DNA from 3 places in the Terribacillus jepli genome. Region 2 is predicted to be linked to each of the others. Evidence: riboswitches for the same ligand, from Rfam matches in the RefSeq annotation. Region 2 holds a riboswitch; each other region holds the start of a gene.
The links. A riboswitch is a leader RNA that binds a small molecule or an ion and turns the genes downstream of it on or off. The one in region 2 is predicted to bind thiamine pyrophosphate.
Positions count from the first base shown of each region.

Region 1: linked by a shared signal. The riboswitch ahead of thiT (energy-coupled thiamine transporter ThiT) and the one ahead of tenA (thiaminase II) in region 2 are both predicted to bind thiamine pyrophosphate.
Region 3: linked by a shared signal. The riboswitch ahead of AB1K91_RS15935 (thiamine phosphate synthase) and the one ahead of tenA (thiaminase II) in region 2 are both predicted to bind thiamine pyrophosphate.

Region 1 is NZ_JBFEGH010000006.1:144,655-149,818, forward strand. Features, by position in the region: gene AB1K91_RS08960 (histidine kinase) at 1-524, shown strand, start outside; gene AB1K91_RS08965 (response regulator transcription factor) at 499-1,107, shown strand; gene AB1K91_RS08970 (peptide MFS transporter) at 1,145-2,521, opposite strand; TPP riboswitch at 2,731-2,830, shown strand; gene thiT (energy-coupled thiamine transporter ThiT) at 2,914-3,477, shown strand; gene AB1K91_RS08980 (YflT domain-containing protein) at 3,656-4,006, opposite strand; gene AB1K91_RS08985 (hypothetical protein) at 4,278-4,538, shown strand; gene AB1K91_RS08990 (class I SAM-dependent methyltransferase) at 4,678-5,164, shown strand, end outside.
Region 2 is NZ_JBFEGH010000009.1:124,992-130,155, forward strand. Features, by position in the region: gene AB1K91_RS11750 (methyl-accepting chemotaxis protein) at 152-1,855, shown strand; gene AB1K91_RS11755 (transcriptional regulator SplA domain-containing protein) at 2,051-2,296, shown strand; gene splB (spore photoproduct lyase) at 2,289-3,317, shown strand; TPP riboswitch at 3,378-3,478, shown strand; gene tenA (thiaminase II) at 3,599-4,297, shown strand; gene thiD (bifunctional hydroxymethylpyrimidine kinase/phosphomethylpyrimidine kinase) at 4,290-5,126, shown strand; gene thiM (hydroxyethylthiazole kinase) at 5,113-5,164, shown strand, end outside.
Region 3 is NZ_JBFEGH010000016.1:6,705-11,868, forward strand. Features, by position in the region: gene AB1K91_RS15925 (SDR family NAD(P)-dependent oxidoreductase) at 1-379, shown strand, start outside; partial or broken gene AB1K91_RS15930 (SDR family oxidoreductase) at 401-1,172, shown strand; TPP riboswitch at 1,284-1,395, shown strand; gene AB1K91_RS15935 (thiamine phosphate synthase) at 1,483-2,112, shown strand; gene thiO (glycine oxidase ThiO) at 2,096-3,217, shown strand; gene thiS (sulfur carrier protein ThiS) at 3,214-3,417, shown strand; gene AB1K91_RS15950 (thiazole synthase) at 3,423-4,187, shown strand; gene AB1K91_RS15955 (ThiF family adenylyltransferase) at 4,187-5,164, shown strand, end outside.

The sequences.
Region 1 (5,164 bases), on a different contig from region 2:
TTTTACATCACAATCGGGATCGGGCAGAACAGGAATTGCACGATATCCAGCTGCTAGCTAGATCATTGCTTCAGGACATGCGTGAAATAGTCAGTGATTTGCGTCATGTTTCGTTGCAAGAGGAAATGGAATCTGCTCGTTATCGATTACAGGAAGCTGGTATTGATGTTGAATTGGAACGGCAAATGCCGCTGATGAAGGATAGTTCTAAGGAAACGCTGCTTGCTTATATTGTGAAAGAAGCTGTCACGAATGTCATCCGTCATAGCAATGCTACATTATGTAAGATTCGAGTCAGTCAATCTGGCAGCGAGCTACTTTTGGAAGTAGTGGACAATGGCAGCTTCGATGGCAGGGAGTGGCAAGAAGGAAATGGCATGGATGGAATCAGGAAAAGAGTGAGGCTGATGAAGGGGAGAGTCCATTTCGAAAAACGGCAAAATAGCGGATTACATCTGGCAATACATGTTCCGATGCAAACCGAAGGAGGTACTTCGCATGATTCGTATGCTGTTGGCGGATGATCAAAACATGCTTCGAGGCGCAATGGCAACGATGCTTGATTTAGAGGAAGATTTCTATGTTGACTGTCAGGCTGCCACTGGTGAGGAAGTTCTGCAAGCACTGCAAACAAAAACATATGATCTGCTGATTCTGGACATCGAGATGCCGAAATATAGCGGCTTGGAAGTTGTGGATTGGATGCGGCAAAACAACCGCTCCGAAAAGGTGCTGATGCTGACGACCTTTTCCACTGCTGCCTATGTAAAAGAAGCGATGAAGATGAAAGTGGAAGGATATCTATTGAAAGATACACCGAGTGAACAGCTGGCACATGCTGTAAGAGATATCGTGAATCATGGACGCACGGTGATAAGCCCTGAAATAACGTATCAATTCGTACAGGGAATCGATAATCCGCTAAGTGAACGTGAAAAGCAAATTCTCCAGCTGGCTGAACGAGGATACTCTACCAAACAAATAGCTGCAGAACTATTTTTATCTCCAGGGACTGTCCGGAACTACTTCTCCGAACTTCTGGATAAGCTCGGAGCTCAGAATCGTTCGCAAGCAGTTTACATAGCGAAGGAGAAGGAATACATATAAAAAACACAGCTCCGAAAAGGAACTGTGTTTCTGAAATTTAATCTCTTGCATCCAGCATGGCTTGTAGTTTTTTGGAAACTGTAAGCAGGATCAGACCTACTATGATAGCAGCTGCACCGATTATGCTGAATATCTCCACATAACCGAGGGTAGCTGTCAATCCGGCAAGCCATCCGGAGATAATGGCAGCAATACCGTTAGCTGCCATCCATACACCCATCAAAAGTGAAGCAATTTTTACAGGTGCTACTTTACTTACCATCGATAGACCTACAGGTGACAAGCAAAGCTCACCTATGGTATGGAATAGATAGGTAAAGACGATGAATAAGATATTTGCTTTGTGAACAATATCCGTTTCATCACTGCCTGTATAAAGTACGGCTGGAACTAAAACCATAAAACCTAGCCCTAATAGAACCATACCCATAGACATCTTTGTCGTTGTACGTAAATCACCGCGTTTTGATTTACTTAGTTTCAACCAGATACCAGATATTATTGGTGCAAGGATGACAATGAATAGCGGATTGACAGATTGGAACCAGGAAACAGGTATTGTATAACCGCCCACACTTCTATCAATGAAATCCCTTGTATAAAGTGTCAGGGAAGTACCTGCTTGTTCAAAGCCAGCCCAGAAGAAGATAACAAATACTAACAGTATTAGTACTGCACCTGTCCGTTTCTTTTCAGCTTTTGTCATTTTTGCTGCAGGAGCACTTTTTGCAGTAACTTCAGTTCGAGCAGGTTTTGTTCCGATATTCCCCAAATACTTTTTACCTAACATGCTGAAAATCAATTGACCGATAATCATACCGATGGAAGAGGCCAAGAATGCCCATTTGAATCCAAAGTGCTCAATACCGTCAGCATCCACGGAGTGGAATAAATCTTCTGCAAGGAAACCAGCGATCAATGGGGAGAAGAATGCTCCCAAGTTGATTCCCATGTAGAAGATTGTGAAGGCAGCATCTTTCCGTTTATCCCTGGGGTCATACAGTTCACCAACATAAGTTGAGATATTCGGTTTAAAGAATCCATTACCTATGATCAAGCAAAGAATCCCTAAATAAAGACCTAATTGGCTATTGAATAGAAATATTGTGAAATCTCCGATCGCCATGATGATACCACCGATCGTGATTGCTTTACGCAGTCCAATATATCTGTCTGTTAAATAACCGCCGATGATAGGCGTGAAGTAAATGACTCCTCCGTATAAACTGTAAATGAAAGCAGCGTGTTGTGTGCTCATTCCCAGGCCACCACTTATTACTGCAGCAGTCAAGTAAAGCATTAACACAGAGCGCATTCCATAATAGCTATATCTTTCCCACAATTCGGTGAAGAAGAGAAGATACAATCCCTTTGGATGCTTCTTCCCTTGTGGGATTGTAGCCGGTGTATCCATTTTTAATCCTCCCTTTTTAAAGAACAGTGTCCATTATACGTCATAGTTTTTCTCGAATTCAAACAATTTCGTTAGATGAAGTAAAAGTAATAAAATTGCTAAAATTAACACTTGGATTATATTTCATCTATAGGAAATATCAATAATTGTTGCTAGCGCTGTCATTCTTCTATATAATGGATGGACAACAGAAAACAAATCGGTACAAAAAAGCCTGCAGGGGGAGCCATTCCGGCTGAGATGGACATTCGTCCAGACCCTTCGAACCTGTGAGTTAGCACTCGCGTAGGGATGTAGCTTCTTTGATGGGGAAACAATGCGCATTGGGGCCATCGGAAGGATTCTCTGCGGCATTGTTTTTTGTTGCATTCTTTTATTAGGGGAGAAGCAATATGCAATCAAGAAGCAAGGTTTTATTTTTAGTGGAGGTGGCAATATTCGCCGCACTCGCATTCGTATTGGATTTATTTTCATTCAAAGCATGGGCGCAAGGAGGCAGTATCTCCTTACAGATGGTCCCGATATTTTTGATGGCGTTTCGCTGGGGATGGAAAGGTGGACTTGCAACTGGGTTAGTTGTAGGATTGCTGCAATTAGTCACCAACCCTTATATAATACATGTTGTCCAAGGGTTCCTGGATTACCCTTTAGCTTTCACTTTGGTTGGACTGGCAGCTGTAACGGCAGGATCTGCACGTAAAGCTGCAAAAGAGAACAATCGGACGAAACTTGTTGGATACTTGGTTATTGGCACGTTGATTGGCAGTCTCGGGCGGTTCGCAGCTCATTTTGTAGGAGGAATGGTCTTTTTCGGATCAGCAGCTGCTCCAGGGCAAACTGTTTGGGCCTACTCTCTTTTCTATAATGGATCTTATTTACTTCCGAGTTTCATAGCCAGCATAGTGGTCATTCTCATTCTGATTCTTGCTCAGCCAAAGCTCATCTTACCGAAGTAATAATAAAGGCACTGCTTATCAGACTGAAAAGCTAAATGATTCTTTTGCAGAGATTGTAAAATATCTATCTAAGAGCAAATAAAAAAGTAGAAGGCACCTATATGTAGTAGGCTCCTTCTACTTTTTTTGATTTTTAACCACTTATTCTGTGGCCACCTCATCAGAATAGTGCTTTCATTTAAATAAGCAAGCCTTCGACATTTTCTGTTTCGGTTACAATCAAGAAGATTTTCCCTTCATCCAAATCCTCTTCGAAATCCTCCGATTCTTCTTGAGAGAAGCCGATTTCCTGCAATTTCGTGCGAAGCTCATCACCAGGTTTGCTGAACATGCTTCCTACCGCACTTTTGGCTCCCATCTCGGATAGCCCGATCGTATTGGCATCCACTTTGCTGGAGACGCGCTTTGTTCTGTCATCATCATGTGATAAGACATAGATATTGTCTTTATTTACCCCTTTGGTACTCAGCTGCTGAATGTCTTCCTGAAGCTTTTCATCGTTTGTGTACTCTTTTAGATATGGTTTCATTTTTATCTCTCCTTTAATTACTGGCGTGTATTAATTATCTACCCGCTCGGCAAAAAACGAAACAATCCCCCTATATAGATGAAAATATTCAACTTCGTCTGCTGTTTAGACGAAATTAGACATACAGAAGAATTAGGTTATGTTAAACAGTATGAAAATCGAAGTTTCCAAATCTGCCGAGGAGGAAACGATATGGCTGATATCATAGATCTTGATCAAGTACAGACAAAAAAATGCTTATGTCAGGTCGCCAGGCGAATATGAGATTTATTTGACTGTCGTTAAATATGTAAATAAATATTCGAAGAATATGCTGCCAAGGTTTTCGTTCAAAACGACTGATTCTGATTTGGCTGAAATATACAATGGTGATCGGCAACTCTTCTTAAAAAGTTACTATGACTTGCTGCGCTATTGGGATATCACACTGGAGGAGATTCCTGCTAATGAAGAAATCGAACGTTTTCCGAAGATAGGCGATTTGTGTTTCTTCATCGATCGCAAAATACAAAAAGATAAATATATGAGTTGATCTGACAGCTGGAACGTAACAGCTGTCTTTTTTGCTTTAGGATAGAAAAGATGAATCCGTGAAAGCCTATGGAAGATACGTTTAGCGTCGTATTGTTAGGGCAATACAGAACTAATCGATTGCAAAAGGAGAGAGCTGTATGGTGAATAAGACAACTGAAGTTTCTGCAGCAGAGGTGCTGGAACTGCTGGAAATAGAGGGCGGAGAAAAAGTGATAGTCTTTGGAGCTGGCAATGGGGAGTTGGTAATACCGATTGCCCATAAAACGAAGGATCGTGTGATGGCCCTGGAAAAAGATGAAGCTTTACTAGAAAAGTTGGCGCTTCGAGCGGAGGAGGAAACGCTGTCGAATATCGATCGGATGCCGAGCGGGGTAGGCAGATTGAATTTTCCGGATGCTTCTTTCCAGCGCGGGCTGGCGGCATTTGTTTTGGACAATACCGATGATCTCGAATTGGCTGCTCAAGAAATACACAGAGTCACCATCGAAAAAGGCGTTGTGGTTGCACTTGGTTACACCAAGGATCACAGTGCAGACCTGCTTTCAGATAAATTGACGCAGGCAGGGTTCGAAGTGACGTCAGGAGATTTGAATGAGGAAGTATATTATGTAAAAGCATATAAAG
Region 2 (5,164 bases):
TGATATTTTGTAAAAAATTAAATCGGAATATTTTACATAACTTTTAGAATCACTTCATTTTCTTTTAACTTCGCCGATATATGGTACGTGATTATACAGAATGGTGCTGTGTAATAGTTATTAGTTTAAAGGGGATACGTAAGTGAAAGTGATGAGAAATGTAAAGATCAGGTCAAAGCTTTTTATTTTGATCCTGGTAGGAGCCATTGCGCTCGGTGTTGTAGGTGCATCTGGGTTGATTTATACACGGGAGATGGCTCAAGATGCTGAAAAGATGTATCTAGACAAAATTCTGCCCAATTTATCACTGGGTATAATTCAAGAAAATAACACTGCGAACGATGCATATTTATTGGAAATGATGCTCGTGACGGAAGAGGCAAGGAATGATGAGCTGAATAAGCAGCTTACTGACTCCATAGTTGAGATTGATGATGAAATGGAGAAATTGGAGCATAGTTATATGTCCGAAGATAGTAAGAAAATCTTCGAAACCTATAAGCAAGAACGTGAAAAGTTGCAAGATGTTCGAAATCGGGTTTTGCGCCTGACAATGGCGAATCAGAATGAAGAAGCTTATGATTTGTATGTCGAAGAACAGGTTCCGCAGCTTACTCTCGTAAATGATACACTGACGAAAATGCAGCTGCAGAACACAGAAGAAGCAGAGCAGGCATATAACGAAGCGAATGAGGACGTAAAGACAGCAACAATTATCTTATCGATTGTCATTGGTGTCGCGTTGATACTGCTCATTGCGTTAGGAATCCTGATTACGAAGCTCATCGTAACTCCTGTGAAAGAGTTGCGTGAATTACTGGGCAAAGCAGCAGATGGTGATTTCAGCAGTGATGGTTCGTATCAATCCAAAGATGAAATAGGGGAGCTGACAGCTTCCTATAACACTATGGCTGATGGTATGCGATCCATCATCCGGGTTGTGAACGATACATCTCAGCAAGTGGCAGCTTCCGCAGAAGAATTGAGTGCTAGCGCGGAACAAAGCAGTTCGTCATCCGAACACGTGGCAAGAACGATGCAAGAATTGGCAGGAGGTTCTGTCCAGCAGCTCGAACTTGTTACGACAGCTACAGGGACAATGAATGCCATGGAACAGCATACGAGTACATTAGCTGCAAACGTCCAGACCGTTGAAGAAGCAGTAAGAAAAACATCCGCGCTTTCTGTTCAGGGAGGGAATGCAATCAAGGATGTCAATAAACAGATGGATACGATCAATTCCCATGTCCGGGAATTGTCTGCTTCCATTGACAGTCTGAACAAGCGGTCGGGGGAAATCAGTGATATTACAAGTGTCATTACGGATATCTCGGCACAGACGAATCTTCTTGCCCTAAACGCCACCATCGAGGCAGCTCAAGCTGGAGAACATGGTAAAGGATTTGCAGTCGTTGCGGATGAGGTGCGGAAACTGGCCGAGGAAACGAAGGGAGCAGCAGCGCAAATCGCTTCTTTGATCGACTTCATCCAAAAAGACACAACAGCAACGATCGACCTGATGCAGTATGCGGCGAATGAAGTGCAGACAGGTACACAAGTTGCAGGTCAAGCAGGCGGATCCTTCCATCAAATTGAAACTGCCGTAGCAGGATTGGTGGAGGAATTCAAAGAAGTGCAAGTCGCCCTGGAAGGTATGCTTGCAGGAACGGATTCTGTCAATCGGTCACTTGGTGATGTGAATGAGGTAGCTGAAGAAGGAGCAGCTTCAACGGAAAATGTGTCAGCTGCAACGGAGCAGCAGCTGGCAGCTATGCAGGAAATCGCTGCTTCATCCAGTTCGCTTGCATATCTAGCAGAAGAGCTGCAAACCTCTGTAGCTCGTTTCCGTGTATGATTTAATTGGCCAGCAGATAGTAGGCGATAAAAGATAAAATGATCAACAGAAAAATATATATAAAGATTTTCACTCTTGAACCCTCCCTAAGAAGTAGACGAATACATCTTGGAAAAGGGTTCATTTTTTTACATGCTTTGTCTGCAAACTGTGCATACTAGCCCCAGTATGTATAAAAAAAGGAGGCAAATTGGTATGGATGCATTTCAAGCAGGAGATATCGTCTACGTAATCATTCGCAACCCCCATGCGCAGGGAGTGGCAAATATACAGGAAGCAGCAGTCGTCCATAATCCCGAAAAGCCTGGGGAACTGGCTTTATTTGTTTATGAAACATATTATCCGTTGACAGATGAAGTAGCCGTCTATCAGGATCTTGGAGAGGCAGAAGAGGCGTATGTGTCTGCTTTCGGTCTCACCGAGGGCGGTTATTATGGTTAAACCATTCGTACCGCAGCTAGTCTATATCGAACCTAGGGCATTGGAGTACCCGCTTGGAGTGAAACTGCAAAATAAATTCAAGGAAATGGGAGTGGAAATCCGTGAGACCACTTCCCATAATCAGGTTCGTAATCTGCCAGGGGACAATGATTTCCAGAAGTATCGTACCGCTAAATCGACTTTGGTCGTCGGAGTGCGGAAAACATTGAAATTCGATACGTCGAAACCATCTGCTGAATACGCAATTCCCTTTGCGACAGGCTGTATGGGGCATTGTCATTATTGCTACCTGCAAACAACGATGGGTTCCAAACCTTATATCCGTACGTATGTGAATACAGATGAGATATTCGAAGCAGCAGAGCAGTACATGCAAGAGAGGGCTCCTGAGGAAACAAGATTCGAGGCTTCCTGTACTTCGGATATTGTCGGGATCGATCATCTGACGCATACGTTGAAGCATGCAATAGAATATTTCGGGCGTTCCAAGCATGGTCAGCTGCGCTTCGTCACAAAATTTGCCCATGTGGATCATCTATTGGATGCAGATCATCAGGGGCGGACACGATTTCGCTTCAGCATCAACGATGATTATGTGATCAAATATTTCGAACCTGGTACCTCCCGATTGAAAGATCGGATCGAAGCTGCTGTGAAAGTAGCAGAAGCTGGGTATCCGCTCGGTTTCATCGTCGCTCCTATCTATCTGCATGAAGGCTGGCAGAAGGGCTACCCGGAAATGCTTGAGCAGCTGGAAGCGGCATTGCCTGCCCATGCCAAAAAGAATCTCACTTTTGAATTGATTCAGCATCGATTCACGAAGCCGGCAAAGCGTGTCATCCAGAAAAACTACCCGATGACGAAGCTGGAACTCGATGAAAATAAGCGGAAATACAAGTGGGGTCGCTACGGTATCGGAAAATATGTTTATCAGAATGAAGAACAAGAAGAAATCAAAGATGTTCTGGGGAGCACGATTTATAAGATGTTCCCGCAATCACGGATTGAATATTTCACCTAATGCATCGGTTGACAATCTTATCCATGCATGTGATAGTTAAAGGGACAATTGAATTTTGAGGAAGTCCACTAGGGGTGCCGTTTGGCTGAGATAAGAGAAATCTTTGTCCCTTTGAACCTGATCTGGTTAACACCAGCGTAGGGAAGTGGAGCCGGATTCGTGTAAGCTTTGACACTATCACTATGTATACGAGTCGCTCCATACTTTTGGAGCGGCTTTTTTATATAGCCGGCGCCAATCACTCTTCATCAGGGCTTTCTCCAATAAGGGGAGGAAAATACATGTTTTCTGCACAATTGAGAGAAGAAGCAAACCCGGTTTTCGAAGCGATCTATAAGCATCCTTTTGTTACGGGAGTAGCAAATGGCCATGTGCCGAAAGAAGCATTGATCCATTACGTGAAGGCAGATTATGAGTACCTGACTGCATTCGCCCGTATTTACGGCTTGGCAGTCAGCAAATGTGAGACACGGGAAGAGATGGATTTCTATCAGTCTCAGATCAACTTCGTCCTGCATAGTGAAATTCATCCGCATAATGTTTTTTGTAAGGTGGCCGGTGTGAAATATGAAGATTTGCAGCGTATGACACCGCCGCCAGCAGCGGACCACTATATATCCCACATGATGAATAGTGCTCTGCATGGTGATATCGGGGAACTGATGGCAGCGCTTCTGCCTTGCCCATGGACGTATCAAGCACTGGCTGCTCATATTATCGAGACGAAGGCTCCGGATGCATCCAATCCGTTCTTGGAGTGGATCCTCTTTTATGCCGGCAGGGAAGACGGTATGCCGGATGTGACATCCGAACTTTGCAAGCGGCTGGACAAATGGGCCGAAACGGCAGGATCTGCTGCCAAGGAACGGGCACGGAAAGCTTTCCTGAAAAGCTGTATGCTGGAGCATGCCTTCTGGGAGATGGCGACCACCGAGCAAGACTGGATGGTGCCGTTGAAAGGGGAATCCCTTCATGCCTGATGTTAGAAGTGCATTGACGATTGCCGGTACGGACCCTTCGGGCGGTGCTGGAATCCAGGCGGACCTGAAGACATTCCAAGAGCGTGAAGTATATGGCATGAGTGTGATCACATCTCTCGTCGCACAGAACACGACAGGAGTGCAGGCCATTCATCATGTTCCAGTTGCATTTCTTGAACAGCAGCTGAAATCCATTTTTACAGACATCGGACCGGCTGCTGTAAAAACCGGAATGATTGCAACAGAAGAAATGATGCAGTGTATCGCTTTTACGTTGAATAAAACGAAGGCAGCTTATATCATGGATCCAGTCATGTACGCCAAAAGCGGCCATGCACTAATGGGAGAAGAAACGAGGGATGCGCTTAAGTCGCATCTTGTTCCGCTGGCAACACTGGTTACGCCGAACGTACCCGAAGCAGAAGAACTGACTGGTATCCGGATAGATGATGAAGCTAGCATCAAAACAGCGGCAAAAAGGATCGTCCGGGAATATGGAGCAAAAGCTGTCCTGATGAAAGGCGGGCATATGGAGGGGGCTTATGCAGCAGATTGGCTTTATGATGGAGAAAACTTCACCTCCTTCACAGCCGAGCGAATGCAGACAAAGCATACACACGGTACAGGATGCACATATTCAGCAGCAATCACAGCGGAATTGGCAAAGGGGAGAACCTTGCAAGAAGCGGTCAAGATCGGCAAGGACTTTGTGACAGATGCCATTCGATATTCGCTGCAGCTAGGCAAAGGAAATGGACCGACAAACCATTGGGGCTACCGTCTGAAAAGTGTACCTGTACAGGAGGAACAGCATAATGAAGTATACTGATGCGATAAAGGAAGTCCGCGCAAAGAACCCGCTGATTC
Region 3 (5,164 bases), on a different contig from region 2:
GGAAGTGATGCTTGCCAATGGCGGCGGGCGCATCGTGAACACGTCGTCCACAGCGGGCGTTGTCGGGCAGGCTACAGTCGGTACATATTCTGCGACGAAACACGCGATGGTCGGCATCACGAAAACATTGGCTGCTGAGTATGCGGCGCAAGGGATTGTAGTGAATGCAATAGCACCAGGTACGACAGAAACACCAATGGTACGAGAGTACAAGGAGAAAAATCCGGAAGCATTCGTAAATGCAACAGAACCAATCCCGCAGAAGCGTCTTGGCCAGCCGGAAGAAGTAGCGGAGCTTGTCACCTTCTTGCTGACTGGCAAAGCACCTTATATCAACGGTGTAGTTGTGCCGATTGATGGCGGATTCACTGCAATCTAAAAAACTAAAGGAGAGATTCTCATGAAACGTTTTGAAGATAAAGTAGTTTTGATCACAGGCGGCGGTTCAGGTCTGGGTCGTGCAGCAGCACTTCAAGTAGCAAAAGAGGGTGCAAAGCTTTCACTGGTCGATTTGAGCGAAATAGGATTGGAAGAGACAAAGCAGGAAGTTCTTGCAGCATGAAGTCCTCACAATTGTTGCAAACTGCGCGAATGAGCCTGAAGTAGAAGCTTATGTGAAGCAAACAGTAGACAAGTTCGGCAAAATCGACAGTTTCTTCAACAATGCAGGCGTGGAAGGAAAACAGAATCTCACAGAAGATTACGGCGTGGAAGAATTTGACCGTGTTGTAAACATCAATTTGAATGGTGTCTTCTATGGCATGCGGCATGTGTTGAAAGTCATGAAAGAGCAGGGCTTCGGTTCTGTTGTCAACACAGCCTCAGTCGGAGGGATCCGCGGTGTAGGCAACCAGTCCGGCTATGCAGCGAGCAAGCATGGCGTGGTCGGATTGACACGCAACTCTGGTATTGAATACGGTCAATACGGTGTCAGTATCAAGGCAATTGCACCTGGCGCAATCATGACGCCAATGGTTGAGGGATCGCTCCGTCAGCTGGGCGGAGATAATTGGGAAGAGGCAGGTAAGGAATTCGTCAGCGTCAACCCGATGAAGCGATTCGGCAAGCCGGAAGAAGTAGGATTTTTGGTTGCATTCCTGCTTTCTGATCAAGCGAATTTCATCAATGCAGCGGTTGTGCCGATTGACGGCGGACAATCTTATAAATACTGATCTATGTTTTCTCGGGAGACCATCTGGCTGATTCAGATGGTCTTTTTATTGCTGAAAAATTCTTGCATATTATGTTATTTATGCTACGATATGGATAAGTTCATAGTTAGTTTTTCACACTAGGGGATCCCTTCATAAGGGCTGAGATTAAGAGTGGCGACTCTTTAAACCCTCATAACCTGAACAGGTTCGGACCTGCGTAGGAAAGTGTAGACACTCGAGTTTACATGCTCTTTTGTATGTATTTTTCGCAGATCACACACCACTTTCCTCCGGGGGAGTGGTTTTTTGTGCTTCCGGGCTTGTTCACATGAAGAAGGTGATAGTGATCAAATTGATGGCAGTGACAGATGACAGGCATGATACTTCTGACTTGCTCCGTATATTGCTGGAGATTCATCCTTATGTCGATCATGTACAGATTCGGGAGAAGAAAAAGCCGGCTGGCGTGGTGTATGAGCTATGCCGGGAGTTGGTGAAGCGAGGGCTGCCAGAGGCAAAGCTATGGATCAATGACCGGGTTGATACAGCCATGCTGCTTGGTTTCAAGCAAGTGCATATTCCAGGGCATGGGCTGCCGTTGAAAGAGTTGAAAAGACATTATCCTGAGATGCGGTTCGGGGCTCCTATCCATTCACTTGAGGAAGCTGCGCAGGCAGAAGCAGCTGGTGCAGCATACGTGCTGTATGGTCATTGTTTTCCGACAGCAAGCAAGCAAGGGAAAATTCCTCAACCGCTATCCCATCTAGGAGGAATCCGCCAGAACGTTGGAGTGCCGTTGTATGGGATAGGAGGAATCACCGCAGAGAGATTAGCTGTATTGAAAGCGCTTGAATTGGATGGTGCTGCTGTGATGAGCGGCATTTTTTCAGCAAGACAACCGCTGGAAGCTGTGAAGAAATTAAGGGAGGAGTGTTCGCGTCTTGAAGCGATCCACTGAGGTAGCTGTCGTTGGAGGAGGTATCATCGGCAGTTCAATTGCTTATTATTTGGCGAAGGCAGGCCACCAGGTCGATTTATTTGAAGCAGGCCAAGTCGGTTCAGGCTCGACACAAGCAGCAGCGGGCATGCTGGGTGCGCATTCGGAATACAAAGAGTTCGGAGCGTCGCTGTATTCTTTTGCCCGCACTAGTCAAAAGCTGTACGAAGAAGCGGAAACGGATATTCGTGCGCTTGCGGGAATAGATATCGAGCGGCGCACTGGCGGATTATTGCAGCTTGTGTTTACGGCGGAAGAAAAAGCTAGGCTGTCCGAGATTCGTTCTTTGGCAGGTGTGACATGGCTTGATCAAACTGGTGCGGAAAAAGAAGTGCCCGGGCTGACAAAGTCTGTACTAGGGGCTGTTCATATAGCTTACGATGTGCATGTCACCCCTGCCAATGCCTGCAGAGGATTCTATTCTGCTGCCCAAACATTTGGAGCGCGTATACATGAATTCACTCGAGTTGATGATGTCGTGAACGAAGCTGGGCAATATCGGATACAGACTTCCAAGGGAGAATGGCAGGCTGCATATACAGTCATTGCCGGCGGTGTATGGAGTAATGCCCTTTTGCAGCGTTTGGGCTTGGGAACACCGCTTTATCCGGTAAAAGGGGAATGCATCGCTGTCACAAATACGCAGATGCCACTCACTTGCAGCTTATTCCATGATCAGCATTACATTGTTCCGCGAAACAATAACGAGCTGATCATCGGTGCGACGAAGGTCAGGGGTGATTGGAGTACAGAGCCGACTTTTGGAGGCATACAGACCGTCATGGAGAAAGCGAGGCAGATGCTGCCGGAGATAGATAAGATGCCGTTTCTCAGAAGCTGGGCTGGTCTCCGGCCTCAGACGATCGATGGCAAGCCGCTGATCGGGGAGCATCCGGAGATGAAGGGGTTGTTCATTGCCGCTGGCCACCAGCGCAATGGGATCCTGCTTGCTCCTGTTACAGGTAAGATGATCAGTGATTTGATTGACGGCAATACTGTCCCTGAAGAATGGACGAAAGCTTTTCGAGTCAACCGACTGCATACTGGTGAGGAGGTACGGATGTGAGCATTCAACTGAATGGCAGGCAGCATGAATTATCCGCGGATATCCAGAATGTCGCGCAGCTGTTAGGATCACTTTCATTGGAAAACAGGATTGTGATAGTCGAACTGAACAAGGAAATCATCAGCAAATCTGCATATGCAGATCAGCCAATCAGAGATGGCGATAAAGTCGAACTGATCCATTTTGTAGGAGGAGGATGAACGAGATGTTACAAATTGCAGATAAGACATTTGCTTCCCGTTTGTTGTTGGGAACAGGCAAATACCCGTCCTTTGAGGTGCAAAAAGAGGCCGTGGCTATATCAGAAGCAGAGATACTGACATTTGCAGTGCGTCGGATGGATATTTTCGAGGCATCCCAGCCGAATTTCCTCGAACAGCTTGATTTAGAACGGTATACCTTGCTGCCGAATACGGCGGGGGCTAAAACGGCCGAGGAGGCTGTCCGTATCGCCAAGCTGGCAAAAGCCTCTGGTTTATGCGATATGGTAAAGGTGGAGGTGATCGGCTGTGATAGGACATTGCTTCCCGATCCAGTCGAAACACTGCGTGCATCCGAAATGTTATTGGCGGAGGGTTTCATCGTCCTGCCATACACATCCGATGACGTTGTATTGGCCAAGCGGCTTGAAGGTTTGGGAGTCCACGCTATTATGCCAGGTGCATCGCCGATTGGTTCAGGAAACGGAATCATCAATCCTTTCAATCTTCGTATGATCGTGGAACAGTGCAGTGTACCAGTGATTGTCGATGCGGGCATTGGCTCTCCAAAGGATGCCGCTTACGCAATGGAGCTCGGAGCGGATGGAGTCCTGCTGAATACGGCAGTTTCCGGAGCTCAAGACCCTGTTAAAATGGCGCATGCAATGAAGCTGGCAATCGATGCGGGCAGAATGGGGTTTGAAGCAGGCAGGATTCCTGAGAAGAACTATGCTGTAGCAAGCAGTCCGACGGAAGGGTTGTTTACTTGATGCGGGATCGTTATCGGAAGCAGGAATTGTTTATCGGCAAGGAAGGGCAGACGCAGGTGGGGAAAAGTAAAATTGTCTTGATCGGTATGGGGGCATTGGGCTCTGCTTCTGCAGAGATGCTTGTCCGTGCGGGCATCGGGGAGCTGGTACTCATCGATCGCGATTATGTCGAACTTCATAACCTCCAGCGCCAGCAGCTGTATACGGAAGAAGACGCTGCTGCCTATTTGCCGAAAGCATCTGCTGCGGCAAAGCGGCTAAAGGCAATAAATCAGCATGTAAAGCTGCAATCGGTGATTGAAAATGTCGATCATCATAATATCGAACAGCTGATGGAAGGTGCAGATGTGATTCTGGATGCTACAGACAATTTTGAGACACGCTTGCTTGTCAATGATGCAGCGTTGAAGCATGGTATTCCTTACTTATATGGGGCTTGTGTCGGAAGCTATGGGGTGACGTGTCCGGTACTTGCCAACGGAGATGCCCCGTGTTTGCATTGTCTCTTGGAGCAGCTGCCGCAGCAAAGCGAAACATGTGATACGGCAGGGATCATCGGTCCGATTGTCCAATGGGTGGCAGCTGTGCAAGTGACGCAGGCGTTGCGGCTTTTATCCGGTCAAAAAGTTAAAGCGGAGTTATGTGCGTTTGATATTTGGACGGCTGATTATTCAAGGGTAGATGTACGAGGTCTGCGGGATTCGAGCTGTCCTAGCTGCGGCACACATGCAGTGCTGCCCTTTTTGAATGGAGCTGAACAGACAAGGCTCGATGTATTATGCGGCAGGGAGGCTGTTCACATACGGCCCGGTGCCAAGAAATCACTTGATCTGCCGGCTTTATCAAAAGAATGGGCCTCTTCGATCGATCATGTTGCTGCCAATGAACACCTGCTTGCCATTCAATACAGAGGTCACCGAATTGTGTTATTTGCTGATGGACGGGCAATCATCCACGGTGTAAATGATATTGTCCGA